Regions from separate parts of the Bacillus sp. iso_77 genome, predicted to be linked through region 2. Evidence: riboswitches for the same ligand, from Rfam matches in the RefSeq annotation. Region 2 holds a riboswitch; each other region holds the start of a gene.
What was found. Region 2 has a riboswitch for S-adenosylmethionine ahead of AC0VYC_RS15215 (methionine ABC transporter ATP-binding protein). Riboswitches for the same ligand answer to the same signal wherever they lie in the genome.
Positions count from the first base shown of each region.

Region 1: it holds a riboswitch for S-adenosylmethionine, as region 2 does, so the genes downstream of both, AC0VYC_RS17945 (sugar ABC transporter substrate-binding protein) here and AC0VYC_RS15215 (methionine ABC transporter ATP-binding protein) in region 2, are expected to answer to the same signal.
Region 3: it holds a riboswitch for S-adenosylmethionine, as region 2 does, so the genes downstream of both, AC0VYC_RS07525 (YezD family protein) here and AC0VYC_RS15215 (methionine ABC transporter ATP-binding protein) in region 2, are expected to answer to the same signal.
Region 4: it holds a riboswitch for S-adenosylmethionine, as region 2 does, so the genes downstream of both, mtnW (2,3-diketo-5-methylthiopentyl-1-phosphate enolase) here and AC0VYC_RS15215 (methionine ABC transporter ATP-binding protein) in region 2, are expected to answer to the same signal.

Region 1 is NZ_CM149683.1:3,476,482-3,484,450, reverse strand. Features, by position in the region: gene AC0VYC_RS17950 (right-handed parallel beta-helix repeat-containing protein) at 1-945, shown strand, start outside; SAM riboswitch class I at 1,063-1,172, shown strand; gene AC0VYC_RS17945 (sugar ABC transporter substrate-binding protein) at 1,346-2,464, shown strand; gene AC0VYC_RS17940 (sugar ABC transporter ATP-binding protein) at 2,537-4,033, shown strand; gene AC0VYC_RS17935 (ABC transporter permease) at 4,030-5,043, shown strand; gene ywaC (GTP pyrophosphokinase YwaC) at 5,137-5,769, shown strand; gene AC0VYC_RS17925 (hypothetical protein) at 5,820-5,972, opposite strand; gene AC0VYC_RS17920 (Rap family tetratricopeptide repeat protein) at 5,989-7,074, opposite strand; gene AC0VYC_RS17915 (transporter substrate-binding domain-containing protein) at 7,604-7,969, shown strand, end outside.
Region 2 is NZ_CM149683.1:2,930,920-2,938,888, forward strand. Features, by position in the region: gene AC0VYC_RS15180 (cysteine desulfurase) at 1-911, opposite strand, end outside; gene sufD (Fe-S cluster assembly protein SufD) at 911-2,224, opposite strand; gene sufC (Fe-S cluster assembly ATPase SufC) at 2,243-3,028, opposite strand; gene AC0VYC_RS15195 (YuzK family famiily protein) at 3,240-3,377, opposite strand; gene AC0VYC_RS15200 (carboxymuconolactone decarboxylase family protein) at 3,593-3,961, opposite strand; gene metQ (methionine ABC transporter substrate-binding lipoprotein MetQ) at 4,271-5,092, opposite strand; gene AC0VYC_RS15210 (methionine ABC transporter permease) at 5,107-5,775, opposite strand; gene AC0VYC_RS15215 (methionine ABC transporter ATP-binding protein) at 5,768-6,793, opposite strand; SAM riboswitch class I at 6,949-7,057, opposite strand; gene AC0VYC_RS15220 (SCP2 sterol-binding domain-containing protein) at 7,160-7,501, opposite strand; gene AC0VYC_RS15225 (thioredoxin family protein) at 7,622-7,924, opposite strand; gene AC0VYC_RS15230 (toprim domain-containing protein) at 7,936-7,969, opposite strand, start outside.
Region 3 is NZ_CM149683.1:1,477,872-1,485,840, forward strand. Features, by position in the region: gene carB (carbamoyl-phosphate synthase (glutamine-hydrolyzing) large subunit) at 1-1,306, shown strand, start outside; gene AC0VYC_RS07505 (dihydroorotate dehydrogenase electron transfer subunit) at 1,303-2,079, shown strand; gene AC0VYC_RS07510 (dihydroorotate dehydrogenase) at 2,073-3,005, shown strand; gene pyrF (orotidine-5'-phosphate decarboxylase) at 2,977-3,681, shown strand; gene pyrE (orotate phosphoribosyltransferase) at 3,689-4,327, shown strand; SAM riboswitch class I at 4,486-4,588, shown strand; gene AC0VYC_RS07525 (YezD family protein) at 4,663-4,809, shown strand; gene AC0VYC_RS07530 (phosphoadenylyl-sulfate reductase) at 4,855-5,556, shown strand; gene AC0VYC_RS07535 (inorganic phosphate transporter) at 5,570-6,634, shown strand; gene sat (sulfate adenylyltransferase) at 6,692-7,828, shown strand; gene cysC (adenylyl-sulfate kinase) at 7,842-7,969, shown strand, end outside.
Region 4 is NZ_CM149683.1:1,282,297-1,290,265, forward strand. Features, by position in the region: gene AC0VYC_RS06500 (pyridoxal phosphate-dependent aminotransferase) at 371-1,561, shown strand; SAM riboswitch class I at 1,606-1,707, shown strand; gene mtnW (2,3-diketo-5-methylthiopentyl-1-phosphate enolase) at 1,807-3,024, shown strand; gene AC0VYC_RS06510 (2-hydroxy-3-keto-5-methylthiopentenyl-1-phosphate phosphatase) at 3,025-3,720, shown strand; gene AC0VYC_RS06515 (methylthioribulose 1-phosphate dehydratase) at 3,684-4,316, shown strand; gene AC0VYC_RS06520 (1,2-dihydroxy-3-keto-5-methylthiopentene dioxygenase) at 4,333-4,863, shown strand; gene AC0VYC_RS06525 (aspartyl-phosphate phosphatase Spo0E family protein) at 5,165-5,407, shown strand; gene AC0VYC_RS06530 (ATP-binding protein) at 5,459-6,958, opposite strand; gene mhqR (MarR family transcriptional regulator MhqR) at 7,163-7,618, shown strand; gene motB (flagellar motor protein MotB) at 7,805-7,969, opposite strand, start outside.

The sequences.
Region 1 (7,969 bases), 550 kb from region 2:
CTTAACAACCGTGTGTACGACATTCAGACGACACATCAAAATGGGAATGCTCATGGCATTGCGGTCTATGGAACGAAAGCACCTGCAGCCATTGAAGACATCGAAATCAAAGGAAACACTGTGGAAAAGTTAAAGCTAGGTTTTAGTGAAGCCCTTGTGCTAAACGGAAACGTGAAAAAATTCCGCGTGACACATAATACAGTCCGGCATACGGACAATATCGGGATTGATTTAATTGGTTTTGAGAATGTCGCACCTTCTAAAAAGTATGATCAAGTGCGAAATGGTGTCGTATCTAGAAACAAAGTTTATGAGATTACGAGTGTTGGGAATCCAGCGTACGGCAAGGACATCTCCGCAGGAGGAATCTATGTGGATGGCGGGAAAGACATCGTGATTGATCATAACATCAGCCATCATAATGACCTTGGGATTGAGGTCACAAGTGAACATAAAGGGAAGATGGCCGAACGCATTCGCATTGAGCACAATCAAGTATATTTAAATCGTTATACAGGCATCTCCATCGGCGGCTATGACAAGAAGCGGGGCGGAACCACAAACACGACCATCTCCCATAACATTTTGTACAAAAATGACACAGCCGGCTTAGAAGGCGGTCAATTGCTCATGCAATATCAATCGGTGAACAATCGAATCACGAATAATATCATGACAGCCAGTGCTTCGCATTACTTAGTCGTGAATCTTTACGAAGTGAACAAGAAGAATACATTCCAAAAGAATGTCTACGATGACCGCAAAGGTGCAAAAGCCTCACAGTGGGTATGGCGCGGGAAATGGCTGGAAGGCTACAAAACGTATCGCTCGAAAAGCGGTCAAGATAAAGGATCAGCACACCTCAATCCCCAATTTGTGAATGAGAAAAAATATGATTTCCGTCTTAAGGCATCATCACCTGCTAAGAAAATCATCGGCAGTTAAACAAGGCATTCGGTGCAAATGATCATTTTAGAAATTTTCAAAAAAGTCATTGACATTGATGAGACATCACATTAAAGTAAAGAAGACATTTCAACTAAAACAAATTTCATAACGGATCTCTTATCAAGAGAGGCAGAGGGACTGGCCCTATGACGCCCAGCAACCGTTTCTATTTAAGAAATTGGTGCTAATTCCTGCAAAGCTGTTACAGCTTTGACAGATAAGAGAGGAAGACTTCCCGATACATGTTTCATGCAACGGTGATCAAGCCTCTCTTTATCAAGAGAGGCTTTTTTTGATCTCTTTTTTTAGAATCAAAAGACTGGGTTCACAGGCATATTTCCACTTCTTTACCTAGTTTTCCGATGTGAAAAATAAAACAACTTGAGGAGGAACAGCAATGAAACGTAAATATTGGACATCATCTCTTGTATTATTGACGGTCCTGACCGTGCTATTATCTGGTTGCGGTACGGGATCAAGCGCAGGCTCAAAGGCTAGTGCAAACGAAAAGGTCTCCTTTGACAATGTCCCGAAGCGATTTGCAAAAGGACAGGGAGCAAAAATTAAAGTCATCCGTAAAATTGGCGGGGACGATCATACTGCTCAGTTTTTAGCAGGAACGAAGGCAGAAGGTGAAGCGCTAGGCTTTACAGTAGATGTCTACACGGCAAATGGTGATACGGCGAAGTTTCATGATGCCATTTCTCAAGCACTAGAAGAAAACTATGATGGCTTTATCATCTCTCATGGGGATGATGAGGCGACAGTCGCTGATGTGAAGAAGATCACAGCGAAAGGCATTCCAGTTGTGGCGTTTGATTCAAATCCGAAGCTGAAGGACATCAAAGGGGTCACAGTGACGTCTCAAGATGACGAGCAATTAGCGAAAAAATCATTAGATGCACTCGTGGCTGATTTTAAAGGGAAAGCAAATATTGCGTATCTTTGGGTAGACGGATTCCCTCCAATGGTGAGACGAAACAAGGTGTACCAAGAAACGCTCAAACAGCATACAGGAATCAAGGAACTTGACCGATTTGGCGTTGCGGCCTCTGATACATCAGTTCAAACACAAAATGCGGTTGCGGCTATGCTAAATAAATATCCAAAGGGTAAACTGGATGCGATTTTTGCCACGTGGGATGCATTTGCGATTGGTGCCGCAAGAGCTTTAAAAGAAGCAGGAAGAACCGAAGTGAAAATATACGGTATTGATGTGTCTAATGCCGATCTGCAAGAAATGACTGCGAAAGACAGCCCTTGGAAGTACACTGCCGCTGTCGATCCGAAGCTCATTGGCGCAATCGACGTAAGGATTCTTGCGAAGAAACTAGCTGGCGAGAAAACGCCATCTTCCTATGACCTTGAGGCCTCTCTCATTTCACAAAAGCAGCTTCAGGATGCAGGAAAGGCCATCAATATGGTCAATCTTGCAGATGAAGTAAAAGGATTCGGATCATCGACTGCTTTTGAAGAAGACTGGATGAAGACCTTGAAGAAGCATTATGCAAAATAAACAACGTGCACTCTCTTTTCATAGAGGGTGTTTCGTTTTTCAATTGACGATCAGGAGAGAAGGAGGACACCTATGACAACGCCGCTTGTTCATATGAAAAACATTTCGATTGAATTCCCAGGAGTCAAAGCGTTAGATCAAGCAAATTTCACATTAAAAAAAGGCACAGTCCATGCCCTGATTGGGGCGAACGGCGCTGGGAAGTCAACGTTAATGAAAGTTCTCTCTGGTGCTCATTCACATTTTGAAGGAACCATCCACATCAATGGCGAGGCGGCGACCATTCATACACCGAAGGATGCGGCCTCATACGGTGTGCAGACCGTCCATCAAGAAGTGGATACAGCTCTCGTGCCTTATTTAAGTGTTGGCGAAAATATGATGATTCATGAAATGGAGAAAAAACCATTCGTCTGTTGGAAAGAGATTCACCGCAAGGCAGCACAGCTGTTACAAGAGATGGACATTGACATCTCAACGAAGCGTCTTGTGAGTGATTTGACACTGGCAGAAAAACAAATGGTGCTCATTGCCAAGGCTGTGTCGATCAAATGCAGCATTTTAATTTTAGATGAACCAACCGCTCCACTTAGTCATGCAGAAACAAGCAAGTTATTCTCAATGATTCATCAATTGAAAAAGAACGGCACAGGCATCATTTTTATCTCGCATCGCATGCCGGAGATTTTCAACATCTGTGATGAACTGACTGTGATGAAGAATGGAACTGATGTGGCGGCGCACCTCATTAAAGAAACAGATCCAAAGCAGGTCATTGAAGAAATGCTTGGCGCGCCATTAGAGGATCAATTCCCATCTCGTACAACGCTTGAGGATGCACCGATTGTGCTTGATGTGAAAGAGTTGCATGACCAACATAAATTAAACAACATTCATCTTCATGTGAAAAAAGGAGAAATTCTCGGGATTGCAGGACTAGTCGGTGCTGGTAAAACAGAATTGTGCAAAGCCCTATTCGGCGCCTCAGAAAAAAAATCAGGCACTGTGCAGCTGCATGGTCAAACCATTCATATCAAGTCGCCTCATCACGCTGTGAGAGCGGGTATTGCCCTTGTGCCTGAGGAACGGAGAAAAGAAGGGATTCTAACAGAAGAAACTGTTGGATGGAACGTAACAGCTGCAAGTCTACGTTCGTTTACACGGCCGTTCAGCTTCTTACATCGTTCTAAGGAACGGAAGGCAGCAGATGGAATCGTCAAGCGGCTTGGCGTCAAGACACCTTCTCTTGAAGCGAAGGTGAAGCATCTATCCGGTGGAAATCAACAAAAGATTGCGATTGGAAAATGGCTGTTGGCTGAGGCGGATGTCTATCTCTTTGATGAACCAACCAAAGGTGTAGACGTTGGAGCAAAAAAGGACATTTTCTCCCTCATTGCAGAACTAGCTGCAAGAGGAAAAGCGGTTATTTATGCTTCAAGTGAGCTTTCAGAAATTGCAGGAATTGCCGACCGAGTATACGTCTTATATGATGGCAGCATTGCCCGGGAAATGACGGCACCAATGACTGAAGAAGAGCTTTTATATCATTCAACAGGAGGACAATCATGAGTGAACGACAAGTTTCAGCCCCAGTTCAACAAATCAAGAAACAGCGGCCATCCTTTCATCTGTTTGATTTCTTTTATCAATATGGCACCATCTTAACGATTGTCGTATTGATTGTTGTCTTTGCAGCAGCCAATCCGGCATTTTTACAGTCAGGAAATATCATCAATATTTTACGATCGATCTCGATTGTAACCATCATTGCGGTAGGGCTGACGATCTCCCTAGCAGTGAATGGCTTTGATTTATCTGTAGGCTCAGTTGCTACGTTATCAAATGCAATTGTGATCTCCATGTTTGTATGGTTCTCGCAAAACCCACTCATTGCGATCCTTTCTGCGCTGGCGGCTTCTCTTATTGTCGGTTTGCTGAATGCTTGGATGATTGTCAAAATGAAGATCCCAGATATGCTCATGACACTAGCCATGATGTTTATCATTCAAGGGCTGGCACAAACCTATACGAAAGGTGCGACCATTTCTGAAAATATGGTGCTGCCTGATGGCACTTTTTCAACTGGCACCATCCCTGCCTTTTTCAGCAAGATTGGGCAGGTCCCCTATATCATTTTGATTATGGCGGCAATTGTGCTTTTTGCCCATGTTTTTATGACTTACACAAAGCATGGGCGATTGATGTATATTATCGGTGGAAATAAAGAAGCCGCTCGATTATCTGGTATTCATGTGAACAAATACAAAATCGCAGCATATTTGTTGTCTGCCTTATTTGCGGCGATCGGTGGTATCGTGCTGGCATCAAGGGTGATGACAGCAGAAATTAACGCAGGAACGCCATATTTAATGGATGGGGTAGCTGCTGCTTTTATTGGGTTTTCAGTCATGGGAGCAGGTAAACCAAACGCATTCGGTACGTTTATTGGTGCGGTACTCATCGGTATTTTGCAAAATGGACTTGTGATGATGTCTGTCCCGTATTATGCAATGGATATCGTGAAAGGATCTGTGCTTGCACTGGCACTCGCGCTGACTTATTACAAACAGCGTGGCTAAGATGTATTTTTTTAAAACCATTTGTGTCCTCTCTCCGTCTAGTAAACGGAAAGCAGTGTAACAGCTGTTTGCCAAAAGGAGATGACAAAAAGAATGAATATGTCAGCAACTCATGTAGAAGATTTGAAAAGTGTCATGGAAGACTGGAAAAATGAATTATTAGTATATAAATTTGCATTAGATGAAATGGATACAAAGTTTTCGATTATTAGTCAGGAATATAATTTAATCCATGGACACAACCCAATAGAGCATACTAAATCACGGATCAAATCCTTTGAAAGCATCGTGAATAAACTCGCGAGAAAAGGATGTGACATCACCACACAATGTGCTAAGGAGTACATACATGATATCGCTGGTGTCCGTATCATCTGTTCGTTTATTCAAGATATCTATAACATTATTGATGTTCTGAGGCAAAGAGAGGATTTAAAGATCCTTGAAGTGAAGGATTACATTCAGCATCCGAAACAAAATGGCTATCGAAGTCTTCATTTAATTGTTGAGATTCCTGTTTACTTAACGAATCGTGTGGAGCATGTGAAGGTTGAAATTCAGGTGCGGACCATTGCGATGGATTTCTGGGCGAGTCTCGAACATAAAATCTATTATAAACTGCAAAACGATGTTCCTCATCAGCTCACCGATGAACTAAAGGAAGCGGCAGATATCGCTCACTACTTAGATGAAAAAATGCAAAATATCAAACGAGAAATTGATTAACCAATAAAAAGAGTAGCTGTTTTGAATGACAGCTACTCTTTTCAGTCTTATTAAGGGTTGGTGCCTCGATCTCTCTTTTGAATGATCGTACCGTCATCTTGCGATTGTGCAGACGGGCTGCCTTTTTGTGTAGAAGTGCCAATCCAAACACCTGTGAACAAGAGCGCAAAAATCGCACTTGAGATCAGCCATTTTTTCATCATACATCACTCCATCTTCTTAACAAGTTTTGAATGACAATGCCTTGTTCTGAAAATACATCGCTTCTTTCGGAAGACCATTTTCAGTTAAGTAGGCGGCTACATCCTGACAGATAGCCTCAAGATCAACAAGGAAATTCATAGATTCTAATTGGTCACAATAAGAAATGATCTGCTCAATCATGTTGTCTGGCTGGAGCATCAATGTTTCTAAAATGGATAATTTAAGTGAAATGTTCCGTTGTTTTAAATTTTCTGCTTTTTGAAGTGAAAGCTGTACATAATAGTGGAACAAACCAGGCTTTTTCAGCTTAAACAGCGCTTTCGTGTAGGCATACAAGGCCAGTAAATAGCCGCCTGGAGAAGAAGTTTCGAATGCCTCAATCAATAAAGCCTTTTCTAGGAGCGGTACAGCTTCACTGTATTCATTTCTTAGACTTTTAATAAAGGCTGCATTGCAATACGCGTGACCAAGTAAATCTGGGTCCTCCATCTGTTCTAGTGAGTGAATCACCTGTTCAAACAAAGTTTCTGCCTCATCATATTTCGATTGATCCGCATAATTCAGAGCAAGCATCATTTGACAGCTGATTGATTTTTTCACATAACATGGATCTGCGTCGTAAATAGACGAAGCCTTTTTTAAGTGGTGGATGGAGAGAAGTGTGGATCTTATATTATAGTATAGACAGCCTGTTTTATAATGGAATTCTGCCTTTTCAATGTCATCATGTACGAGATCTAATTTATCCTCGGCCAATTTCAAATGGTGAAATGCTGTATCTTGATTCCCTCTGCGCATTTCATACATGCCTTTAAAGAAATAGAAATAGTAGCTGAGCATATCATCTGTACGAATCGCATTTTCATCCACAAAAAGACTGTGATCTAACGAAGCTGTATCTTCGACTAAATCTTTGAAACGGTATTCTAAAAGTTGATAGTAGAGTAAGACGTCTTGATTCTCTTCCATTCGATCAAATGCTTGAAGAATCTCTTCTTTTAGCTGTATTGCTTCTTGTATGTCTCTTTTTTTCATCAAGACATACCAGTCATTTAGCATATTTGCTACATCAACGGATGACAAAACACCTGTTTCTGCCAATTGGTATCCTCCTTTCTTCACCTATTCATTTCTGCTGATTCTTATTTGTCTGAATCATCTTTCCATATTAAGTATCTTCTTATATTTTAAGCGGTCTATCTCAATTTGTAAAACATGTTTTTTGATGTAAATTCAACCAGTAGTGAAAAAAATAGGGAGTAACGACTGAATTGTATACGTTTACATTTTTTTAGGTAAAAAGAGGATATTGAAAAAAATATATCAGGATATCAATAGAGGAAGAGAGACAGTGAAAGAGGGTTTTTTCATAGGTGAGAAAGAAGTGTTATTTATAAAGGAGTGTTCGCGATTTTTTGTGAGATTATATCACATGAATATTGTGAAACATGCTTCTTTCAGAATAAAATGAGTTATTCGCAAAAAAGTAAAATTTAAAGAGACTATCGATCTAGAATTGTATGGATCTTTGGTATTGATAAAAAATATCACACAGTATAGCTTTAGCGTGGTATAGTAAGATTGTTGTTGCGAATATTTAGACAAAACTGACAATTGGGGGTCGTGTTTTATGAAGAAATCGATGTTACTGATCATGGGACTAATTGTTGTGCTCGTCATGGCAGCCTGTGGTTCAAAATCAGACAGCGGTTCGGGAGAAGGCAAAGGCACATATAAAATCGGGATAGATGTAACATATCCGCCATTTGAATTTGAAAAAGGCGGTAAAACTGTGGGAATAGACGTTGATTTAATTAACGCCATTGCGAAAGACCAAGACTTCAAAGTGAAGCTTGAAGCAATGGATTTCTCAGGGATTATTCCAGCGATGCAAGCAGGTCAGCTTGATGTTGGAATGGGTGGTATGAGTATTACAGATGAGCGTAAAAAGAAAGTGGATTTCTCAGATCCATACTTCGACGCTGGTCTGACAGTT
Region 2 (7,969 bases):
TGCTCGTAACGGCTGACTTCCTCCATTCCGATGTCATTTAAGAAATCAATCGCTTTTCCGAGCCCAATTGCTCCTGCAATAATCGGTGTTCCCGCTTCAAATTTCCACGGCAGCTCTTTCCATGTAGAATCATATAGATCCACAAAGTCGATCATTTCACCGCCAAACTCAGCAGGCTCCATATTATTCAAAAGGTCCTTCTTCCCGTAAAGAACACCAATGCCAGTCGGTCCACACATTTTATGCCCAGAGAAGGCGAAAAAGTCGCAATCCAAGTCCTGAACATCAATTTGCATGTGCGGGGTGCTCTGGGCACCATCGACGACGATAATTGCACCGTGATCGTGAGCAATCTTTGCGATGTCTTTAATTGGGTTGATGGTTCCTAATACGTTTGAAACATGTGTGACAGCAACGATTTTCGTTTGATGTGTGATGGTTTGCTTCACATCTTCAAGCGACAGCGTGCCGTCTTCCTGTAACGGAATATATTTCAATGTGGCGCCAGTTGCTTTTGCTGCCTGCTGCCAAGGGATGATATTCGCATGATGTTCCATATGCGTAATGACGATCTCATCGCCTTCTTTGAGGTTTGCTCTTGCATAGCTGATTGCCACTGTGTTTAGTGCGGTTGTTGTACCTCTAGTAAAAATAATCTCCTGGACAGAAGAAGCACCAATGAATGCTCGAACTTTCTCTCTTGCACCCTCGTATGCGTCCGTTGCTTTTGTGCCAAGGGTATGAACACCCCGGTGGACGTTCGAGTTGTAAGACCGGTAATACTCATTCATTGCATCAATGACAACTCGTGGTTTTTGAGATGTCGCTGCACTGTCCAAATACACCAAATCATGTCCGTTCACTTGCTGATGAAGGATTGGAAACTGCTCACGAACGTCTTTGATATTCATTATTTTACTTTCCTTTCAATCACAGAAACGAGCTGCTTTTTAACTCCTTCAATCGGCAGTTCTTTGACGACTGGATTTAAGAAGCCATAAATGACAAGTCTTTCTGCATCTTCTTTGGAAATCCCACGGCTCATGAGGTAATAAAGTTGAATTGGATCAACACGCCCAACAGAAGCAGCGTGCCCTGCTGTTACATCATCTTCATCGATTAAAAGAATTGGGTTAGCGTCACCGCGTGCTTTCTCACTCAGCATGAGAACACGAGATTCTTGCTCTGCATTTGACTTCGTTGCGCCATGCTCGATTTTACCAATCCCGTTAAAGATAGAAGATGCTTGATCCTTCATGACACCATGCTTCAAGATATACCCTTCAGAGTTTTTACCGAAGTGGATGATGCTTGTTGTGAAGTTTTCCGTTTGATTCCCGCGGCCAACAACAACTGATTTTGTATCACCGAATGTACCGTCGCCCATAAGCTTCGTGATGTTTTCAGACACGACATCTCCATCATTCATCAGACCAAGCGCCCATTCGATTTTACTGTCACGACCATTTGCCATACCACGTCTATTCACATAGACTGTCACACCTTCTGCAAGGTTATCCACTGCACCGTAAGTGACGCGGGCATTTGCACCTGTGAAGACTTCAGACACGATATTGAAGATCGCTTCTTCTGGTGTTGCTGTACTGATGTAGTTTTCTACATATGTCACAGCACTATGATCGTCTGCTACAACGATGACATGGTTGAACAACGTTGTTTCGTCATTTTCATGAAGATAAACGGCTTGAATTGGGGCGTCAAGCTCTACGTTTTTCGGTACATAGAGGAAAGCTCCGCCATTCACTAAAGCAGCATGTAGAGCTGTTAGTTTGTGCTCATCCACTTTCACTGCATCTGTCATGAAATATTTCTTTACTAAGTCTCCATGTTCGCGAATCGCTGTATGGATATCAGTGAAGATCACGCCTTTGTCTTTTGCTTCTGTAGAAAGAGACAAGTATGCTGGCGTTTGATCACGCTGAATGTAGACTGTCTTATCTGTGTCCTCTAAATCAATAAGAGACTTCACTTCTTCAGGAAGCTCTTCTAAAGATCCAAATGGCGCACTTTCGACTGTATGCTGTTTGAAATTGGTTAAATTCCATTTAGAAATATTCGTTTTGTCAGGCTTTGGCATTGGAAGGTCTTCTGCTTTTTCAAGAGCCTGTAAGCGAAGGGAACTCATCCATGCCGGTTCCTGATGCTTCTCGGAGAAGCTTTTGACATAATCTTGATCTACTGATAATTTCGTTTCTAATGTCATCAATAATCCTCCTAACGCTTACGCTTCTTGACCAACAGTTTCGTCTTCAATTCCTAACTCTTTTTTAATCCAGTCATAACCTTCTGCTTCTAGACGCTGCGCGAGTTCTGGTCCGCCAGATTTCACAATACGTCCTTGCATCATGACATGAACATGATCTGGTGTGATGTAGTTCAATAAACGCTGATAGTGAGTGATCATTAAGCAGCCGAAGCTTTCGCCGCGCATTTTATTAATTCCTTTAGAAACAACTTTCAGCGCATCGATATCAAGACCAGAATCGATTTCGTCAAGAATGGCGATTTTTGGTTCAATCATCATTAATTGAAGAATTTCGTTGCGTTTTTTCTCCCCGCCTGAGAAACCTTCGTTTAGGTAGCGTTGTGCCATATCTGGGTCCATTTCAAGGAATTCCATGTTTTCGTCCATTTTGCGGATGAATTTCATGAGAGAGATTTCATCGCCTTCTTCTCTGCGTGCGTTAATAGCCGAACGAAGGAAGTCTGCATTTGTCACACCACTAATTTCAGATGGATATTGCATTGCAAGGAAAAGACCCGCTTGAGCGCGCTCATCTACTTCCATTTCAAGAACATCTTCGCCATCAAGCAAGATGCTGCCTTTTGTCACTTCATACTTAGGGTGGCCCATGATAGCAGCAGATAAAGTAGATTTACCTGTTCCGTTTGGTCCCATTACTGCGTGGAATTCTCCACCTTTTATTTCTAGGTTTACACCTTTTAAGATTTCTTTCCCTTCAATCTCAACGTGCAAGTCCTTAATTGTTAATGTCGAAGCAGTCATATATCGATACCTCCAAAATAATCATTATTCTCAATTTATTCTCATTCTAATTTTATAACAAATTAAAAGTGAATACAACACATTCACGACAAGCGTGAGAGGATGCTCTCAAAATTCTAACAAAAAATACAGGTAGATAAAAGGATTTATGTCGAAAAGACAGTTTTCATAAAGAAAGGACGGGAAACTATTCTCCCCGTCCCTTAGCTATTTAATAGCCTTGTATATTCATTTTTGCGAGCTGCCTTTTCTCATCTCGATAGGACTGCTCTCGTTTATATTCCACTTTCATCCTTAAGTCATGGTCTCTTTCGTACTCTGCATAGCTCATGCCATGAGCTTTATGCATGGCCTTTTCCATCTCGGCGGTATAATCCAATCCCAGTGTACTATGGTCCGAACAAATAATAAACCATTCCCTTCTTTGAGTGTAGCTTCATTGTATCAAAGGCACGCTGCTTCACTCAAAAGGGATATAACACGCTATGCTGGCATATTTTCTCACACAACCGGCTGAGAACGACTCAACTCCCTGAGATGGATAAATACCATCTTATCCTTCCCTTAATGCGTCTGTCCTCCAAATTCATCGATACATTGCTGAACAACTGTGATACCTTGACTTAGCGCAGCACCGCCGCCAAACGCTGTCGCCACACTGACGACCTCCAGCAAATTCTCTTCTGTTGCGCCTTGATCGAGTGCTCCCTTTGTATGATAGATCATGCAATATTCATCCTGTGCATGAATGCTGATGCCGAGGGCAATCATTTGTTTTTCTTTTTGTGTTAATGAATCGCTCTGAAAGCACTGCTCCGTAAATTCATTGAATTTCTTGCCAAACACCGGCATTTTCTTCTGAAATTCACCCATTGCCGTTTTATAATCCGTCAGTGATTGCTGCATCGATCCGCTCATATGTTGTTCATTCATCTTCATTCCATCCCTTCAGGTCATTTGTTCGTTTTTATTATGAGCGAGATTTGAAAAAATACACAAAAAAACCTCGCTTTCATGAAAGCGAGGTTGCAGATGATTGACAAAGGGCTAAAATGATCTTTATTTTAGCCCTTTGTCTTCTTTTTTCAGCGTGATAGAAAACCTTTGCAGTCTAGGAAGGGCGAGTACCGGAGCAGAGCGAATTTGACATTCGTGAGCACCGGAGCGCAGACCTGACAACGAATGCGAGGGTTTGTCTACAAGTTGAAACCTCGCTTTGATGAAAACGAGGTTTACAAGTTGTTATTCAGATACAGGCAATACTGCACCATCATACTTTTTGTCGATGAATTCTTTGATTTTATCAGAGTGAAGAACTTCCATTAATACCTTGATCTTCTCTGATTTTTCGTCACCTTTGCGAACAGCGACGATGTTTGCATATGGGTTATTTTTCGTTTGCTCAAGTTCAATTGAATCTTTTTTCGGATTCAATTTATTTTGGATCGCATAGTTAACGTTGATAAATACTGCATCGCCTTCACTGTTTTCATAAGCTTTCGCTGTTAGTTCAGGAGCGATTTTTTTGAATTTTAGGTTCTTCGGGTTTTCTTTGATGTTTTTGACTGTTGCGTTGATTGTATCTACTTTTGGATCAAGCTTGATCACACCAGCATTTTGTAATAGGGCAAGCATACGTCCTTGCTCAGCTACGTTGTTTGTCATGATGATCGTGCCGCCGTTTGGAATATCTTTTACTGATTTGTATTTCTTAGAGTAGATACCGAAAGGCTCAAGGTGAACGGCACCAGCACTCACTAAGTTGTAATCTTTGTTTGATTTATTTTCTTCGTTTAAGTAAGGGATATGTTGGAAAAAGTTCGCATCCACTTCTTTTTCAGCTAATGCTTTGTTGTACATTTTATAATCGCTCAGTACTTTCACTTTTAGATCGTAGCCTTTTTCTTTTAGAAGTGGTTTTGCTTCTTCAAGAATCTCGGCATGTGGTGTTTTTGAAGCGGCAACCGTGATGGTTTTGTTATCGCTTGCGTTATTTGATGAACCGCACGCAGCTAAAATGCCTGCAAATGCTAGAAATAGTGCACTTAAAATCAATTTCTTCATGAATAATTCCTCCCTTAACGTTTATCAATTTTATTTGTAATCAAATCACCGATTATTTGAATGATAAAGACGATGATCAGAATAAACACAGTGGCTACAAGTGTGACATCTGTATTACCAGATTGGTATCCTTCCACATAAGCAAGGTCACCAAGTCCGCCTGCTCCAATTGCTCCTGCAATCGCAGTAGAGCCAATCAGAGCAATCGCTGTTACGGTAATACCTGAAATAAGGGCTGGCAATGATTCTGGCAGCAATACTTTGAAAATGATTGTTGACGTTTTCGCTCCCATAGATCGTGCTGCTTCAATGACTCCTTTGTCTACTTCACGCAGTGCAATTTCAACAAGACGTGCGTAGAAAGGAGCTGAGCCAATGACAAGGGCTGGTAATGCTGCATTTGGGCCTAATATCGTGCCCATAATTAGTTTAGTAAATCCTAATAATAGAATGATTAATATGATAAAGGGAATCGATCTGAAAATGTTGACGACTGCGCCGATAACAGCATTAATTGGTTTGTTTTCCCACAAACCGCCTTTACTTGTCAAAAAGAGCAGCAGCCCAAGGATGATGCCGATAGCAAAAGCAAACGCTAATGCAATGAGTGTCATATAGACCGTTTCACCCGTCGCGTTCCAAATAACCTCTAGATCAACGTTCGGAAACCATTTCTCAAACATGTGTCATCACCTCGATTTCAACCTGTTTGCTTTGGATATAGGCGATGGCTTTTTCAACTTCGTTCTCGTCTCCATTTATATGGATAAAGAGTGTTCCAAACGCGCCTTCCTGCGTTTGAGAAATCTTTCCTTGCAGGATGTTCACATCGACCTTGAAGGATCGAATGATTTCCGTGATCAGCGGCTGTTCGGCAGAATCTCCGATAAAGGACAACCGGACGACCTGACCTTCTTTTACTCTCTCTAGGACGTGCTCGATCGTTTCTTTTGCTTCTTCTGGTTCAGCAAGCTGTTTCACGAATCGTTTCGTCATTTCTTCTTTCGGCTGTCTGAAGACACGTAATACTTCGCCTTCTTCGACAATACGGCCATTCTCCATCACCGCCACACGGTGACAAATTTTGCGAATGACATGCATTTCATGTGTGATCAATACAATGGTGAGTCCTAGTCGTTTATTAATATCGGCTAAAAGCTCAAGGATGGAATCTGTTGTTTGTGGATCAAGAGCAGATGTCGCTTCGTCACATAGCAGAACTTTTGGGTCATTCGCTAATGCTCTCGCAATCCCTACACGCTGCTTTTGCCCGCCGCTGAGCTGAGAAGGATAGGCATTTTCTTTTCCTTCTAAACCGACCAATTTAATCAGTTCGTTTGCACGAGCTCTCCGTTTTGACGTTGGTACACCTGCGATCTCGAGCGGGAACATAATATTTTGTCTCACTGTTCTTGACCAGAGCAAGTTAAAGTGCTGGAAAATCATGCTGATTTCTTGTCTTGCTTTCCGAAGTTTCGTATTCGATACTTCATTGATTCGGTTGCCTGCCACTTCAACGATTCCTTCTGTTGGCATCTCCAGACCGTTTAATAGGCGAATCAGGGAACTTTTCCCTGCGCCGCTATACCCGATAATTCCGAATATTTCACCTTTATCGATATCCAAGTTGACGTCTTTCACGGCATCAACATTTCCGCTTTTTGAATGATACGTTTTTGATACATTCTGTAAATGGATCACAGTCTGTTCACCTGCTTTCTTGCTGAATCTATAGGTTGCCATCACATACGTTCATTTATTCTTCCGACTGTTATGACGCTAGCCTGACGTAAGGTCAGTAAAAAAGACCTAACTGCAACGCAAGCAGAAAGGCCTTTTATATCAAATACGCCTTTCTCTCATCTTTCAAAGCATTGCGGCTTTGAGTGAATTGGCACCAATTTCAGCTATGCTGACGGTTGCCGGGTTTCATAGGGCACGTCCCTCCACCTCTCTTAATAAGAGAAAATATGTTGTTTTATGTGATGTTCATGTTTTTACTAACGTAGAATATCATGCTATCTGAGATATGTCAACGCTGTAAATCGCTAATTTCCAAGTAAACGACTACGTTATCATTTTTCGAAAAAAACCGTTCGTCAGCCAAAGTACTGCTTCTAGTCGAAGAAGTGCTCGAAATGAGCCTTTCACTTTCACTTGTCCTCTGCTGATCAGCTGCTGTAAGGACATGTCTCCATCTAATAATTGCAAAATCTCTTTTCGCTCACCATAAAAGATGAGATCCGATAACTCAATTGCAGGTAGTTTCTTCACTTCACCACGTTCATCCACAATCAATGTACAAGAGTCCGTTTCCGCCTCAAATGTAATCTTCAAGGATGATGATGAGAGCAACGGCTTTAACAATAATCGCTGCCCTGCACTTCCATGGGCTTTCACATTTTCCACATGTATAACCTCCCTGTCATTTGGTTATACATAACATTTCTCTACAAACATCGGCTTGTCCTTTATAAATAGCTCGACAAATTTTCAAATGAATTGCTTGAAATATGACAAAAAACCGCTTTATTTAGCGGTTTCAATCATTTCGTGAAGATATGGAACGGAGTGAAAGGCATAGCCTTTTTGCACGATTTCACCCTTTTTAAACAGGAGAAAGCAAGGGACACTTTCGATCTCAAATGCTTTCGCAAAACTTGGCGAGTAATTTAAGTTATTCTCATAAAAAGGAACTTCCGGCTGCATGGCATCAACCACTGCCAGCATCTTCTTTGCCAGCTGGCATGTTCCGCAAAATGGTGTATATAAGTACAAAAGAAATAAATCGTCCTCTATCTCCTTGAATTCATGCTCTTCTATCTCTTTCATATACGTCACCCTTATAAATATTTCGAATGAACATCAATGTTTGCA
Region 3 (7,969 bases), 1.5 Mb from region 2:
AACAGCGATTAACTTAGCAGATGAATTATCAAATAGAGGGGTTAAGATTCTTGGAACTTCGCTTGAAGACCTTGACCGTGCGGAAAACCGTGACAAGTTTGAACAAACATTAGAAACTCTCGGCGTGCCGCAGCCAAATGGTAAGACAGCAACGTCTGTGCCAGAGGCAGTAGCGATTGCGAATCAAATCGGTTACCCCGTGCTTGTCCGTCCTTCCTATGTATTAGGCGGCCGTGCAATGGAAATTGTGTATCAAGAAGCTGAGCTCCTTCACTACATGGAGAATGCGGTGAAAGTCAATCCGCAGCACCCAGTGCTCATTGACAAGTATTTGACAGGAAAAGAAATTGAAGTAGATGCTGTGTCTGACGGAGAAACGGTTGTCATACCAGGCATTATGGAACACATTGAAAGAGCCGGCGTTCACTCTGGAGACTCCATTGCGGTCTACCCGCCGCAAACTTTGTCTGAGGACATCAAAGCGAAAATCGCAGAATACACAATTAAACTCGCAAAAGGCCTTAACATCATTGGGCTTTTGAACATTCAATTTGTTCTATCAAAAGGTGAAGTGTACGTACTTGAAGTGAATCCGCGTTCAAGCCGGACTGTCCCATTCTTAAGTAAAATTACAGGCATTCCAATGGCGAACTTAGCTACAAAGGTTATTTTAGGAGAAAAACTGAAAAACTATGGCTACCAAGAAGGGCTTCATGTTGAGCAAGAAGGCGTATATGTTAAAGTTCCAGTCTTCTCTTTTGCAAAACTAAGAAGAGTAGATATTACACTAGGGCCTGAAATGAAATCAACAGGTGAAGTCATGGGGAAAGATGTCACAATCGAAAAAGCCCTCTACAAAGGGCTGATTGCATCAGGCATTCAAATTCCAAAAGACGGAACGGTTCTCCTGACAGTGGCTGATAAAGATAAAGAAGAAGGACTTGAGATTGCAAGAAGATTCCATTCCATCGGCTATCATATTTTAGCAACAGAAGGAACAGCGAATTACTTAAAACAAGCCTCCATTCCATCAAGTGTTGTCGGCAAAATAGGAGAAGAAGGAAAGAATCTGCTGGATGTCATTCGAAATGGTGAAGCCCAATTTGTCATCAACACCTTAACAAAAGGAAAACAGCCAGCAAGAGACGGCTTTAGAATTAGACGTGAATCTGTTGAAAATGGTGTCGCTTGCTTAACGTCACTAGATACAGCGGAAGCGATTTTAAGAGTGCTAGAGAGCATGACATTTAGAGCAGATGAAATGCCAGAAGTGAAAACGAATGCTGAGGTGACAGTAACGATATGAAAAAAGCATACTTGACGGTCGTCTCAAACCGAGAGATCGCTGATCATATTTACGAAATGACATTAAAGGGTGATCTTGTTGAATCCTTTCAAACAGCTGGACAGTTTCTTCATATAAAGGTCAGTGAATCCATGACACCGCTGCTGAGAAGACCGATCAGTATTGCCAACATTCATGCCGAAAAGCAAGAAGCAACCATCATTTACCGCGCAGAGGGAGAGGGCACAAAGCTCCTTTCCCAAAAGCGTGCGGGAGAGTCAGTCGATGTGTTAGGACCGCTTGGAAACGGCTATGACCCTTCAGTCGTTCAGGCCGGACAGACCGCATTATTAGTCGGTGGAGGAATCGGTGTGCCTCCGCTATATGAACTGTCTAAGCGGTTAACGAAAAAAGGCGTCATCGTAAAACATGTTCTCGGTTTTCAATCGAAAAAGGATGTATTTTATGAGGAGAAGTTTCAAGCACTCGGAGATACGTTTATCGCAACCGTTGATGGGACATATGGTTCGAAAGGTTTCGTGACAAATGTCATTGAAGAGAATGAGCTGGACTTTGATGTCTTGCTTTCCTGTGGACCGACACCTATGTTAAAAGCACTAAAAGACTCTTATCCCGATAAGCCTGTCTATATTTCAATGGAAGAACGAATGGGCTGCGGAATCGGTGCATGCTTTGCTTGTGTCTGTCATACCGATCAGCACGAGAAACCGTACGTTAAAGTTTGTCTGGATGGACCTGTTTTTAAAGCGGAGGAGGTGGCGCTATCATGCTAAACATCGAATTACCCGGCTTATCTTTAAAAAATCCAATCATTCCTGCATCAGGCTGTTTTGGATTTGGAAAAGAATTCGCATCATTATATGACCTTTCCTTGCTGGGTGGCATCATGATTAAAGCCACGACCCTTGAACCGAGATTTGGCAACCCGACACCGAGGGTAGCTGAGACAGGAGCCGGTATGCTGAATGCGATTGGTCTCCAAAATCCAGGTCTAAAAGGCGTGCTTGAACATGAATTACCTTGGCTTGAGCAGTTCGATACCCCTATTATTGCCAATGTTGCTGGATCACAAGTTGATGATTATGTTGAAGTAGCAAAGCAAATTAGTCAAGCAAGCAATGTTCACGCCCTTGAACTGAATATCTCGTGTCCGAATGTGAAAACAGGCGGAATTGCCTTTGGGACCGATCCAGAAATGGCGGCTACATTGACAAAAGCTGTTAAGGAAGTTTCCTCCGTTCCTGTTTATGTGAAACTGTCACCTAATGTAGCCAATATCGTTGAGATTGCTAAAGCGATTGAATCGGCTGGAGCGGATGGACTCACCATGATCAATACCTTGATTGGGATGCGTTTAGATTTAAAAACAGGCAAACCCATTCTTGCCAATAAAACAGGCGGATTATCAGGTCCTGCTGTAAAACCTGTTGCCATCCGAATGGTGCATGAGGTCAGTCAGGCCGTTTCTATTCCGATTATTGGAATGGGCGGGGTGCAAAGCGCTGAAGATGTACTTGAATTTTTACTAGCTGGCGCAAGTGCGGTAGCTGTTGGGACAGCCAATTTTGTGAACCCATTTATTTGCCCGGAAATCATTGATGAACTGCCGAATGTGTTAGCGGCTTATGGGTATTCATCTGTAGAGGAATGCATCGGAAGGAGCTGGAAACATGAAGCACTTGCCCATCATCGCGCTTGATTTTCCGTCAGGACAGGAGGCGCACGCCTTTATAGATCGTTTTGAAGGCACTCCATTATTCGTAAAGGTCGGCATGGAGCTGTTTTACCAAGAAGGTCCTGCCATTATTGATGCACTGAAAGAAAAAAATTGCCGTATTTTCCTTGATCTGAAGCTTCATGACATTCCAACAACTGTGCAAAAAGCGATGAACAGGCTTGCTGCACTTGGTGTTGATTTGGTGAATGTGCATGCAGCCGGCGGGAAAAGAATGATGCAGGCGGCCATAGAGGGGCTTGAAAGCGGAACCCCTGCCGGGCAAAATCGCCCAGGCATTATTGCAGTGACCCAGCTGACAAGCACGTCAGAAGATATGATGAAAAAAGAATTACTAATTGACCGCCCATTGCAAGAGGCTGTGCTTCATTATGGACAATTGGCATATGAAAGTGGACTTGATGGTGTGGTGTGCTCTGTTCATGAATCAAAACAGCTTCATGAACAAATCTCTCCTTCCTTTCTCACTGTGACACCAGGAATTCGCTTACCAAATGATCAAACGGATGACCAAAAGCGTGTGGCGACACCTGCCTTTGCCAAAGAACAGGGTGTTTCACAGATTGTTGTGGGAAGATCGATCACAAAAGCCACAAACCCAGTGGAAGCTTATCAACAAATTTTGAAAGAGTGGGAGTGACTGCCGGATGAAAACGAAAATCGCGAAGCATTTATTACAAATCAAAGCTGTCTCTTTAAAACCAGACGAACCATTTACATGGGCGAGCGGTATCAAATCACCGATTTACTGTGACAATCGCCTCACCTTGTCTTATCCTGAGGTCAGAGGGGACATTGCGGAAGGTTTAAAAGACTTGATTCTCACTCATTTTGAAGGAGCGGAAGTTGTCGCAGGTACAGCTACAGCTGGCATTCCTCATGCGGCATTAGCAGCTGATCGTCTGAATGTACCGATGTGTTATGTAAGAAGTAAACCAAAAGCACACGGAAAAGGAAATCAAATTGAAGGAGCCGTATCACCTGGACAAAAGGTGGTTGTCGTAGAAGACCTCATCTCAACTGGAGGCAGCGTTCTTGAAGTTGTGGCTGCGCTAGAAGAAGAAGGCTGTGACGTACTCGGAGTTGTTGCGATCTTCACTTATGGACTGCCAAAAGCAGCTGCGGCTTTTCAAGAGAAAAACATTCCCTATGTCACGCTGACAGACTATGACACACTGACAGAAGTGGCACTTGAGCTAAAAGCAATTGAGCCTTCTGCTATGAATAAACTAAAACGCTGGAGACAGGATCCTTCGTCTGAATCTTGGATGGAAGAAACGGTCTAAAAAGCTTGTCTTGTTTTAAAAAAGCTGTGCTGCACTGCACAGCTTTTTATTTGGTTAAAAATAGTAAAATAGACTCAAATTTAAATAAAAACTAATCCTATCAATAAAGTCGGGTTGACTTTTGTTTGAATTGTGTTAATATTTAATACAAATTAAAACTCTTATCCAGAGAGGTGGAGGGACTGGCCCGATGAAGCCCGGCAACCTGCGATTTGCAAGGTGCTACTTCCTGCAAAATGATTCTATTTTGAAAGATAAGGAAATCGTGAGCTTCCTCATCTTTCTTTCGGACTGAAAGAAAGTTTTTTTATTTTAACGGTGAGGAGGAAGAGGAGATGGAACTGAAACAAAACCAGGATGAGGACTTAGTGAAGCATATGCAAGAGCTGATTGGGGATATGAAATTCGGTTCAATTACGTTGATCGTTCAGGACGGTCAAGTGATTCAAGTGGAAAAAAATGAAAAAATCAGATTAAAGTAGTGCGGAGAATAGCAATAGAAGCAGTACTCCGGAAGGGGAGAAACAATGTTAACTTATGAAAATTGGCAAGAGCCGTCCATTACATTTCAAGAGGACGATTTGTATAAAGGGGCCCTATCTGTGCTGAAATGGGCGTACGGCCACTATGGTGATCAGCTCGTTTATGCATGCAGTTTTGGCATTGAGGGCATTGTCCTGATCGATCTTATTGCGAAAGTAAAAAAAGATGCAAGAATTGTCTTTTTAGATACAGGTCTGCATTTCAAGGAAACATACGACACCATTGATGCAGTTAAGGAAAGATATCCTGGTTTAGACATCGTGCTGAAAACACCTGAGCTGACGGTGGAAGAGCAGAATGAGCAGCATGGTGATAAATTATGGGAAACGAATCCTCAAAGCTGCTGTCATATGAGAAAGGTCATTCCATTGCAAGAGGCACTATCTGGCTATCCGGCATGGCTGTCTGGTTTAAGAAGAGAGCAGTCGCCTAAACGAGCAGGTACGAACTTCTTAAATAAGGATGAAAAATTCCAATCAGTCAAAGTATGTCCGCTCATCCACTGGACGTGGAAGGACATATGGAGATATGCGTCTAGAGAGGATCTTACTTATAATCCGCTGCATGACCAAGGATATCCAAGCATCGGGTGTGCACCTTGTACACAGCCGGCATTTACTGCTGATGATTTGCGTTCTGGAAGATGGTCAGGGACAGCAAAGACTGAGTGCGGATTACATGAGTAAGGGAGCATAATGTATGGAAATCGCCGCAATTTTATTTAGCTTATTCTTTGCTTTAAATATTGGCGCAAGCGGAGCAGCCGCTTCGATGGGCATCGCATATGGTTCAGGTGCGATCAAAAAGCCAATATACGCGCTCAGCGTTTGTGCAGTTGGAATATTAGCAGGTTCAGTGATTGGCGGCGGCGAGGTCGTCAAAACGATCAGCTCCGGGATTATGCCTGAATCTGTCATCACACTTGAAATTGTGTGTATCATCATTGGCTCGGCCGCATTATCACTTTTCATAGCGAACCTCTTGGCCATTCCTTTATCCACAAGTGAGGTCACAGTAGGAGCTGTGGTCGGTGTGGCAGCCGCATATAAAGTGCTGTATGTGAAATCGATCTTAGTCATTGTCTCTTTTTGGGTGATTATTCCGATTGTTGCCTTTGTTTTTACCTTTGCTGTTGTCAAAATCATCAGATTGTTCCCTAAACGGACATTATCCAAAAAAGGTACATTGATCTTATCTGTTGTTTTGATTATCAGTGGGTTTTTAGAAGCATTTTCAGCCGGCATGAACAATGTCGCCAATGCGGTCGGCCCGCTTGTCGCATCAGGTGTTTTATCAGTCGGGCAAGGAACCCTTTACGGCGGAATCTTTGTGGCCATTGGGGCGCTGCTTCTAGGAAGAAGGGTACTAGAAACAAACGGAAAGAAAATTACACGCTATCAAACGGGTGAAGGCATTCTATTATCGAGCACCGGTGCAGGACTTGTCATCGTCAGCTCTATATTCGGACTCCCTGTTCCCCTTACTCAAATTACCTCCTCGTCCATTATTGGGCTTGGTATGGCAAAGGGTGGACCGAACATTTTTCATAAACATGTTGTGAAAAAAATGCTGAAGGTATGGGTTGTGTCACCTTTCTTATCACTTAGTCTATCTTATTTGTTGGTAAGCCTTTTCTTAAAAGGAGACTATTACTCTATCTTTATCATGATGAGTGTACTGCTTGCTTCACTAGGTGCACTGAGTCTTATGAAGGCAGTTAAAAATGAGAGCAGCTCGATTCATGAACAGGGCGGCGGGATTTAAATATAAATCCGACTATTAACATCTAATAAATATGAACATTGAGAGGAAGATGAACAAATGAGTTTAACACCACATGGTGGCGTATTAATTAATCGAGTAAATGAAGAATTTGATCTAAGCACAGCTGCGAAAGAAATTGAGCTGGATGCCATCTCTTTTGCAGACCTTGAACTCATCGCCATTGGCGGGTATAGTCCAATTGAAGGGTTTTTAACGAAAGCTGATTATGAAGCAGTTGTCAGCAGTATGCGACTAGCAAGTGGTGTCGTTTGGTCTCTTCCGATTACTTTGCCTGTCACAAAGGAAAAAGCAGCGGAGATCAATCAAGGTGACATTGTTCGTCTATCGTATAATGGAACAGTATACGGGGTCATTGAGGTGGAAGATCAATACACACCTGATAAGGAAAAAGAAGCAGTGAATGTGTATAAAACAGATGACCGCAATCACCCAGGCGTGAAAAAATTATTTGAACGCGGTGATACGTATATTGGTGGTAAAATTACACTGACGAAACGCAGTGAAAAACCTTTCCCGCAATTTACGTATGAGCCAGAAGAAACAAGAAAACATTTTAAAGAAAACGGCTGGAAAACCATTGTTGGTTTCCAAACGAGAAACCCAGTCCATCGTGCGCATGAATACATTCAAAAGACAGCACTGGAAACAGTGGATGGTCTATTTCTAAATCCACTTGTTGGTGAAACAAAATCTGATGATATTCCAGCAGATGTAAGAATGAAAAGCTATCAAGTGTTACTGAACGGTTATTACCCGAAAGACCGCGTCTTTTTAGGTGTTTTTCCTGCTGCCATGCGTTATGCTGGACCAAAGGAAGCGATTTTTCATGCGCTTGTGCGTAAAAATTATGGCTGTACACATTTTATTGTCGGCAGAGATCATGCAGGTGTTGGTGATTATTACGGCACATACGAAGCGCAGGAGCTATTTGAACAATTTACAAGCGAAGAAATTGGGATCACACCATTAAAATTTGAGCACAGCTTTTACTGCAATACATGTGAAGCCATGGCAACACCAAAAACATGCCCACATGATAAAAGCGAACATGTCATTCTCTCAGGTACAAAGGTCAGAACGATGCTGAGAAATGGTGAATTACCACCGAGCACGTTCAGCCGAAAAGAAGTCATTGAAACATTAATCGAAGGATTAAAAACGACGGTATCTTAAAGGAGGGTATGACATGAGCAACGAACATATCGTGTGGCATGATTCATCTATTACTAAAAAAGAATATCAACAGAAAAACAACCATACAAGCGGGATCATTTGGCTGACAGGTCTAAGCGGTTCAGGTAAATCGACGATCGC
Region 4 (7,969 bases), 1.6 Mb from region 2:
CTCCTGAGAGAAAGAGGCTTGATGGCGTGTATGCTCGAAGCCTCTCTTATCTCTCAGCACATACGTCTGATGGAATTAGCACCGTGCCCTATAAGACAATGAATTGTCTTGGCGCTGTACTTGCTGCGCCCCACTTCACAGTGGTATTAACGGTCGGTTGCTGTTGGGGTCAAAAGGCCAAATCCCTCGCCCAACTCTCGATAAGAGAAATCAATATGTAATTGTTTCATGTCTGCTTGCATTTCTTAATTCTAGATATTATCAGAGCTGCAGTTCACATGTCAATCTTTTTTCAAAATTGCTTTACAATTCATAAAACAATCCATTACAGTGATTGTATTGTCACGTAACTTGAATAGAAGGTGAAAAAATGGAATTCCAGCAATCGGATGTATTGAAACATTTACCGAAACAATTTTTTGCGTCGCTTGTACAAAAAGTACAGAAAAAAGTGCAGGAAGGGGCAGATGTGATTAATTTAGGTCAAGGAAATCCTGATCAGCCCACTCCTCCACATATTGTGAAAGCGATGCAGGAAGCGGTAGCAAAACCTGAAAATCATCAATACTCCTCATTCCGCGGGACAGCGAAACTAAAAAAAGCTGCAGCTGCTTTTTATGAAAGAGAATATGGCGTCACGCTTGACCCAAAGACAGAGATTGCCATCTTATTTGGAGGGAAAGCGGGACTAGTCGAATTGCCGCAATGTTTACTGAATCCAGGTGATACGCTGCTTGTTCCAGATCCGGGCTATCCTGATTACTGGTCAGGCGCTGTGCTTGCCGGAGCTCGCATGGTCACAATGCCTCTTCTTGAACAAAATGATTTTTTACCTGACTACCACAAATTGTCAGAGCAGGATAAGAATCAAGCAAAATTGATGTACTTAAATTACCCAAATAATCCGACTGGTGCGACTGCAACCCGGACATTTTTTGAAGATACTGTTGCGTTTGCGAATGAAAATAAGATGTGTGTAGTCCATGATTTTGCATATGGCGGCATAGGATTTGACGGCGAAAAGCCCCTTAGTTTCCTGCAAATAGACGGAGCAAAAGAGACAGGTATTGAAATCTATACATTGTCCAAAACGTATAATATGGCTGGTTGGAGAGTCGGTTTTGCAGCAGGGAATGCCTCTGTTATCGAAGCCATTGAGCTTTATCAGGATCACCTGTTTGTGTCACTGTTTAAAGCAACTCAAGATGCAGCAGCAGAAGCACTTTTAAGCGATCAAACGTGCGTACAAGTACAAAATGATCGGTACGAAAAAAGACGAAACACTTGGATTGCTGCATGCAAAGAGATTGGCTGGGACGTCAGTGCGCCAAAGGGCTCGTTTTTTGCTTGGTTAAAGGTGCCTGAAGGGTATACATCGGAAACTTTTTCTGATGTATTATTAGAAAAAGCACATGTTGTTGTTGCACCCGGGAATGGCTTTGGTGCTCACGGTGAAGGCTACGTCAGAGTCGGACTTTTAACAAGTGAGGAGCGGCTAAAGGAAGCCGCTGATCGTATCGCTGCCTTGCAGTTATTTGAAAAAAAGCCATTGACAACGTAAAAAAATGGTGCGATAATTCAGGCAATATTTAAGAAAATTGAATATTCTTATCAAGAGTAGGCAGAGGGACTAGCCCAATGAAGCCCGGCAACCGACTTCCATGAAGCACGGTGCTAATTCTTGCAGCAAGCGCTGAGAGATAAGATTCGGATGAATGAGACGAAACCTCTTTAACGCGCTGATCAAGCACTTAAAGAGGTTTTTTTATTGACCATATACAGGACGCAATCGAAAGGGGATTCCTAGTGAGTGAACTACTGGCAACATACGTACTAACACATCTAGAGGATGAACAAATAGACCGAAAAGCAGAGCAGATCGCACTTGGGTTAACGGTCGGGTCATGGACGGACTTGCCGCAGCTCAAAAAGGAGCAGCTGAAAAAACATAAAGGCCGTGTGGTGAGCGTAAAAGAACAGTCTCCCGCAAATGGTAGTCTGTATCAAACAGAGGTGACCATTGCTTATCCTGAGGCGAACTTTTCAGCTGATATACCAGCGGTGTTGACGACGATTTTTGGAAAGCTTTCACTGGATGGGAAAGTAAAGCTCGTCGATATCGAATTTTCGGAAAGGTTTAAAAGCTGTCTGCCAGGACCGGTATTTGGCATTGAGGGGATACGAAAGAAAGTAGGCGTGTTTGATCGGCCGCTATTGATGAGTATATTTAAAGGCGTGATCGGTCGTGATATGGAGGATTTAAAAGAACAGCTCCGCTTACAGGCTTTAGGTGGAGTAGACTTCATCAAAGATGATGAGATTTTATTTGAAAGCCCATTAGCCCCTTTTGAAGATCGAATCAAGGAAGGAAAAAAGATATTAAAAGAAACATATGAAGAGACAGGACATCGCACGCTTTATGCTGTTAATTTAACTGGTAGAACTTTTGATTTGAAAGATCGAGCAAGAAAGGCAGCCGAACTCGGGGCTGATGCGCTTTTATTCAACGTTTTTGCGTATGGACTTGATGTCATGCAAAGCTTGGCTGAAGATCCAGAGATCCCATTGCCGATCATGGCACATCCGGCAGTGAGCGGTGCAATGACATCATCTCCAGACTATGGATTCTCGCATTCTCTTCTTTTAGGCAAATTAAATCGATATGCTGGTGCTGATTTAAGTCTTTTTCCCTCTCCTTATGGATCAGTCGCCCTTCCGAAAAAAGATGCCATTGGCATTTTCGAAGCATGTGTGAAAGAGGATACAGTTCAACAAACATTTCCTGTCCCTTCAGCAGGCATTCACCCGGGAATGGTGCCGATCTTAATCAAAGATTTTGGACTTGATCATGTCATTAATGCAGGCGGGGGAATTCACGGACATCCGCGGGGAGCAATTGGAGGAGGGAAAGCCTTTCGTTCGATCATTGATGCGGTGGTCAAAAAAGAGTCTATCGAAGAAAAAGCATCAACTTGTCAAGACTTACAAGCAGCACTTGATCTTTGGGGAAGGGTAGCAGAATAAATGAAAAAACCAATTGTATGTTGTGATTTTGATGGTACGATTACGAAAAATGATAATATCATTCGCATCATGAAACAGTTTGCTCCGAAAGAATGGACGAAATGGAAGGATGGTGTTCTAGCAAAAGAGATCACGATCCAAGAAGGCGTCGGGCAGATGTTTCAGTTACTGACGAGTGATCAGAAAGAAGCCATTCGGTCATTTATTTTAGAGGATACAGAGATTCGTGAAGGATTTGAACAGTTTGTCGATGATGTCAAAAAAGCAGACATTCCTTTCTATGTACTCAGCGGCGGTATGGACTTTTTTGTCTATCCTATCCTTGAAGGGATTGTCGAACAAGAGAATATTTATTGTAACCATGCATCATTTAAAGAAGACCATATTCAAATTGAATGGCCGCATGCCTGTGATTCAGAATGCCAAAATGGCTGTGGCTGCTGCAAGCCTTCCATTATTCGAGAACTGACGCAGGAAGATGATTTTATTATCATGATAGGTGATTCAGTGACTGATATTGAGGCAGCGAAACATGCGGATCTCACGTTTGCGCGTGATTATTTACTGAACGAATGTAAAGAGCTAGGGCTCGTACATAAAGAGTATGAAACATTTGTTGATCTAAAAGCGCAATTTGATCAAATAAAGGAAGTGAAGGAATGGCAGACGAGAAGAGTAAACACTGGAAGGAACTAGCAGACGTCAAACGTGAATTGGCACAAAGAGACTGGTTTTACGGAACAAGCGGCAATTTATCGATAAAAGTGTCGGATGATCCCATCACGTTTTTGGTGACGGCAAGCGGCAAAGATAAACGAAAAGAAACCGATGAAGATTTTGTTCTTGTTGATGCAGCAGGTCAGCCGGTTCATCCGAATCAGCCGCTCAGGCCATCAGCTGAAACACTGCTTCACACATACGTTTATGAGCGGACGAAAGCAGGATGTTGTCTTCACGTCCACACGATCGATAACAATGTCATTTCTGAGCTGTATGGCGATAAAGGAGAAGTTCGTTTTAAAGGCAACGAAATCATTAAAGCGCTTGGTTATTGGGAAGAGGATGCAGAAGTTGCTGTTCCTATTATTGAAAACCCAGCCCATATTCCGCACCTTGCAGAGCAATTTGCAGTGCACCTGACGGACGATGCTGGTGCTGTACTCATTCGTAATCATGGCATCACCGTTTGGGGGAAAACCGCATTTGAAGCCAAACGAGTCTTAGAGGCTTATGAATTTTTATTTACCTATCATTTGAAAGTAGCGCTTTATCAAAAGCAGCTTGTTAAATAAAAAGGAGGAAAAACACATGGCGACCATTTACATTCATAATGAAGAGAACACGTTACTTGAGAACGAACAAGAGGTCCAGGCGTATTTAGAACAGCAAGGGGTCATTTATGAACATTGGGATATTGAAAAACTACCAAAACAGTTATCAGAAAAGTACGATTTAACAGATGATGAAAAGGAAGAAATTTTAACTGTGTTTCAAGAGGAAATAAAGAGTATTTCCGAGCGAAGAGGATACAAAGCGCAGGATGTGATTTCATTATCAGATGCGACCCCTAACCTGGATGAACTGCTTCAAAACTTTAAACGTGAGCATCATCATACGGATGATGAAGTCAGATTTATCGTGAGCGGTCATGGAATCTTTGCCATTCAAGGCAAAGACGGCGTCTTTTTTGATGTGAGACTGAATCCAGGTGATTTAATTTCTGTGCCCCCGAATATTCGTCACTACTTTACACTTCAAGAAGATCGTCAAGTCGTCGCAGTTCGCATATTTGTCACAACTGAGGGCTGGGTGCCAATTTACGAAGAAGAAACGGTTTAATAGTGGGAGCTGATCATTTCGCATGAGGCGGAAGATCAGCTTTTTTTTAGGAAAATAGACATAAAATGAGAGAGAAAATAGTTGATTTTGGTCTTCTGCATAGGATAAAATTCTGTTTAATCAATGTGTCAGTCCTGTCCAATTTTGAAGTTTACCCCCAGAATTCATTGGGTAAAAGGTCTTTAGGCTGTAAAAAATTAAATAAAATAAGCATATTTAATTTAATTTACAAATAAAGTATAATTTTGGTGTCGGATCATTTAGAGCGTAGACAGACGAATTCATAGCGGGAGCTGAGATCATGAATATTTATGTACGGAAAGAACAGTTATTAATGTCAATTGATGAAAAGAGAAGACAAATGGTAGAAGCTGCTCAAGTAGAAGGCTATACAGGTGAGACGACAATTAAATATAGTCAAGAACTGGACAACCTGATGAATGAGTATCAGTATCTTCTTTTTCATGAACAACAATCTGTTGCTTCCTTTCATGATCTTGTATCACAAATGAGTCTCCTTTCTGTCAATCGTCCTTCTTATTGACATCAAAAAACCGGTCTTGCCATTAGCAAAACCGGATGAATGCTTCAGCTATTAGTGTGCAGAAGGGAGCATGATGATTACGGTTGTTCCTTTGTTCACTTCGCTCTCGATATCGATTGTCCCCCCATACATCGAAATGATTCGTTTACACACAACAAGCCCAAGACCTGTTCCTTTTTCCTTCGACGTAATAAAAGGGAGGAAGATATGTTTCAGCATCTCTTCTGGTATACCTTCACCTGTATCTTTCACTTTTATGATGACCTGTTCTTTTTCAGCCTCAATGACAATCTTCAAATGACCGCCATTTGGCATCGCTTCTAACGAGTTTTTCGCTACATTCAATACCACTTGTTTAATGTGATCCTTCGTGCAATACACGCCAACATCTTGAATGGTATTGATTTGCAAATCAACCTCGACATTATAAAGGTTCGCCTCAGAAAATACAATTGGCATGATCTCACTCACAATTTCCTTCACAGAATTATTTTGCCACTTTTCAGCCGTTGGTTTTCCTAGCACAAGAAACTCACTGACGATTTGGTTAATCCGTTTAATTTCTTCCTCGATGACAGAAAAATAAAGCTGATCCTCTTCTGAACGATACTTCTTTTGCAAAAGTTGAATAAACCCGCTAATGCCTGTTAATGGATTGCGAATTTCATGCGCTGTACTTGCCGCAAGTGTTCCAATGAGTTCAAGCTTTTGTGCTTCATTTTGGTGGCGTTCCTGCTGGGTTTGTCGTCTTAAAATGATATATTGGACGAGTGTGAATAAGATATTTAAGAGAATAAATGCACTGGATAAAGGAAACAGCATCACAGACAGTACTTCACTTGTTGTCGCACGCTGCGGAAAAACCTCCAGCTTCCAGCTGTTTTCATCTAAATATGTAGACACGGTGCTATCACTTTCAGATGCTGGCTGTGGACCACTTGTAAACACAACGTCTCCATTTTGATTCAGCATCTTAAAATGAAGCTCTGGGTTTAATACATTCATAATATTTCTTAAATAATCAATTTGAATCGCAGCGACTAGCACATCCGTGACTTCGTCGTTCTCATTCAAAACAGGGACACAAATGGAGAGAATCCGCTGCTTAGTAATGCGGCTTACATAGTTATCTGTAATGACGGTCTGTTTTGTGACTTGAATACGTTTAAAGTAATCTCTAAATGACAGGTTGATTTTTTCCTTTAATGGTGTGGTGCTGGCTGTGACATTTCCTTTTTGGTCTAGGAGATACAGGCCTGAAAAACGAGGTTCTTGTTTATAGATTTTCTCTAGGATGTTTTGTACTCTTTTCGCTTCAAGCGGCTGGTCAAATCCCATGGCAAGGGAAGTTAATCTTGCTTCTGTTTCACTGATTAAATAATTCATTTGGTTTTTGTGAATATTTAACATAAGTGTAGCGGTTTGTTTGTTTTTTACATCAATTTTCTCAGTTTCTTTTTCGTAGATAAAATAACTAATGATGAGGGTTGGAATTACGACCAAAATAAGGTAAAGCTTGATCTTCTTCCAAAACCCTTTCAGTATACTCATGATTCATCGCTCCAACGTATTACCTAATAGACTTATTATAGCATTGAACCTATCTTTATTACGATGACTTGTGAGATTTTTAAAAAATTAGGTGATTCGTTCTGGTCTCTTTTTCATGCTAAAAATGGTTCAACATGTTGACATTTTACTTATTGTTTATTAATGTCACATTAGTGGGTTGCATTTCATAAAGGATGATAAAAAATGGAAAATCATAATGTTGAGAAATCTTTGAAATTATTTATTGTACTATCACGTGCCTATCGCTCCATTAATCACCACATGAACAAACATATTGTGAAGCACGGTCTGAATCCGACTGAATTTGCTGTATTAGAATTGCTGTATCATAAAGGTGATCAGCCGCTTCAGCAAATAGGTGATAAGATCTTACTCGCAAGCGGAAGCATCACGTATGTGGTTGATAAATTGGAGAAAAAAGAACTCCTTAGCCGGAAAGCTTGTGCAGAAGACCGCAGGGTGACATTTGCACATATTACGGAGCAGGGAAGAGCTTTACTTGATGACATCTTCCCAGATCATGCAAAAGAGATTCACGAGATGATCAGTGTGCTTAGTGAAGAGGAAAAGGATGCCTGCATCGATATGCTCAAACATGTAGGACTGCGTGCCAAGCATTTATATGATCATAAAGAATAAACACATAAAAAAGGAAGCCGTTGGCTTCCTTTTTAGTATGTAGACTAATCCTCGCATATGGTGTCAGTCCTGCGCACCGATAAACGACAAGCGCTTTCAATCGCGCTCATAAGAAAGACAAAGGGCTAAAATAAACATCATTTTAGCCCTTTGTCATGATCTGAAAGGAAGCTGCTGGCTTCCTATTTATTTAGCTTTTTTCTCAATTGGCAAAATAAGAACTTCGACGCGTCTGTTTTTACTTCTGCCTTCTGCGGTATCGTTAGAGGCAATCGGTTTAAATTCACCGTAACCTTTTGTGCTAAAGTTCTCTTGGTCTAGGTTGCTGTTTTCAAGGAGAATATTTAAAAA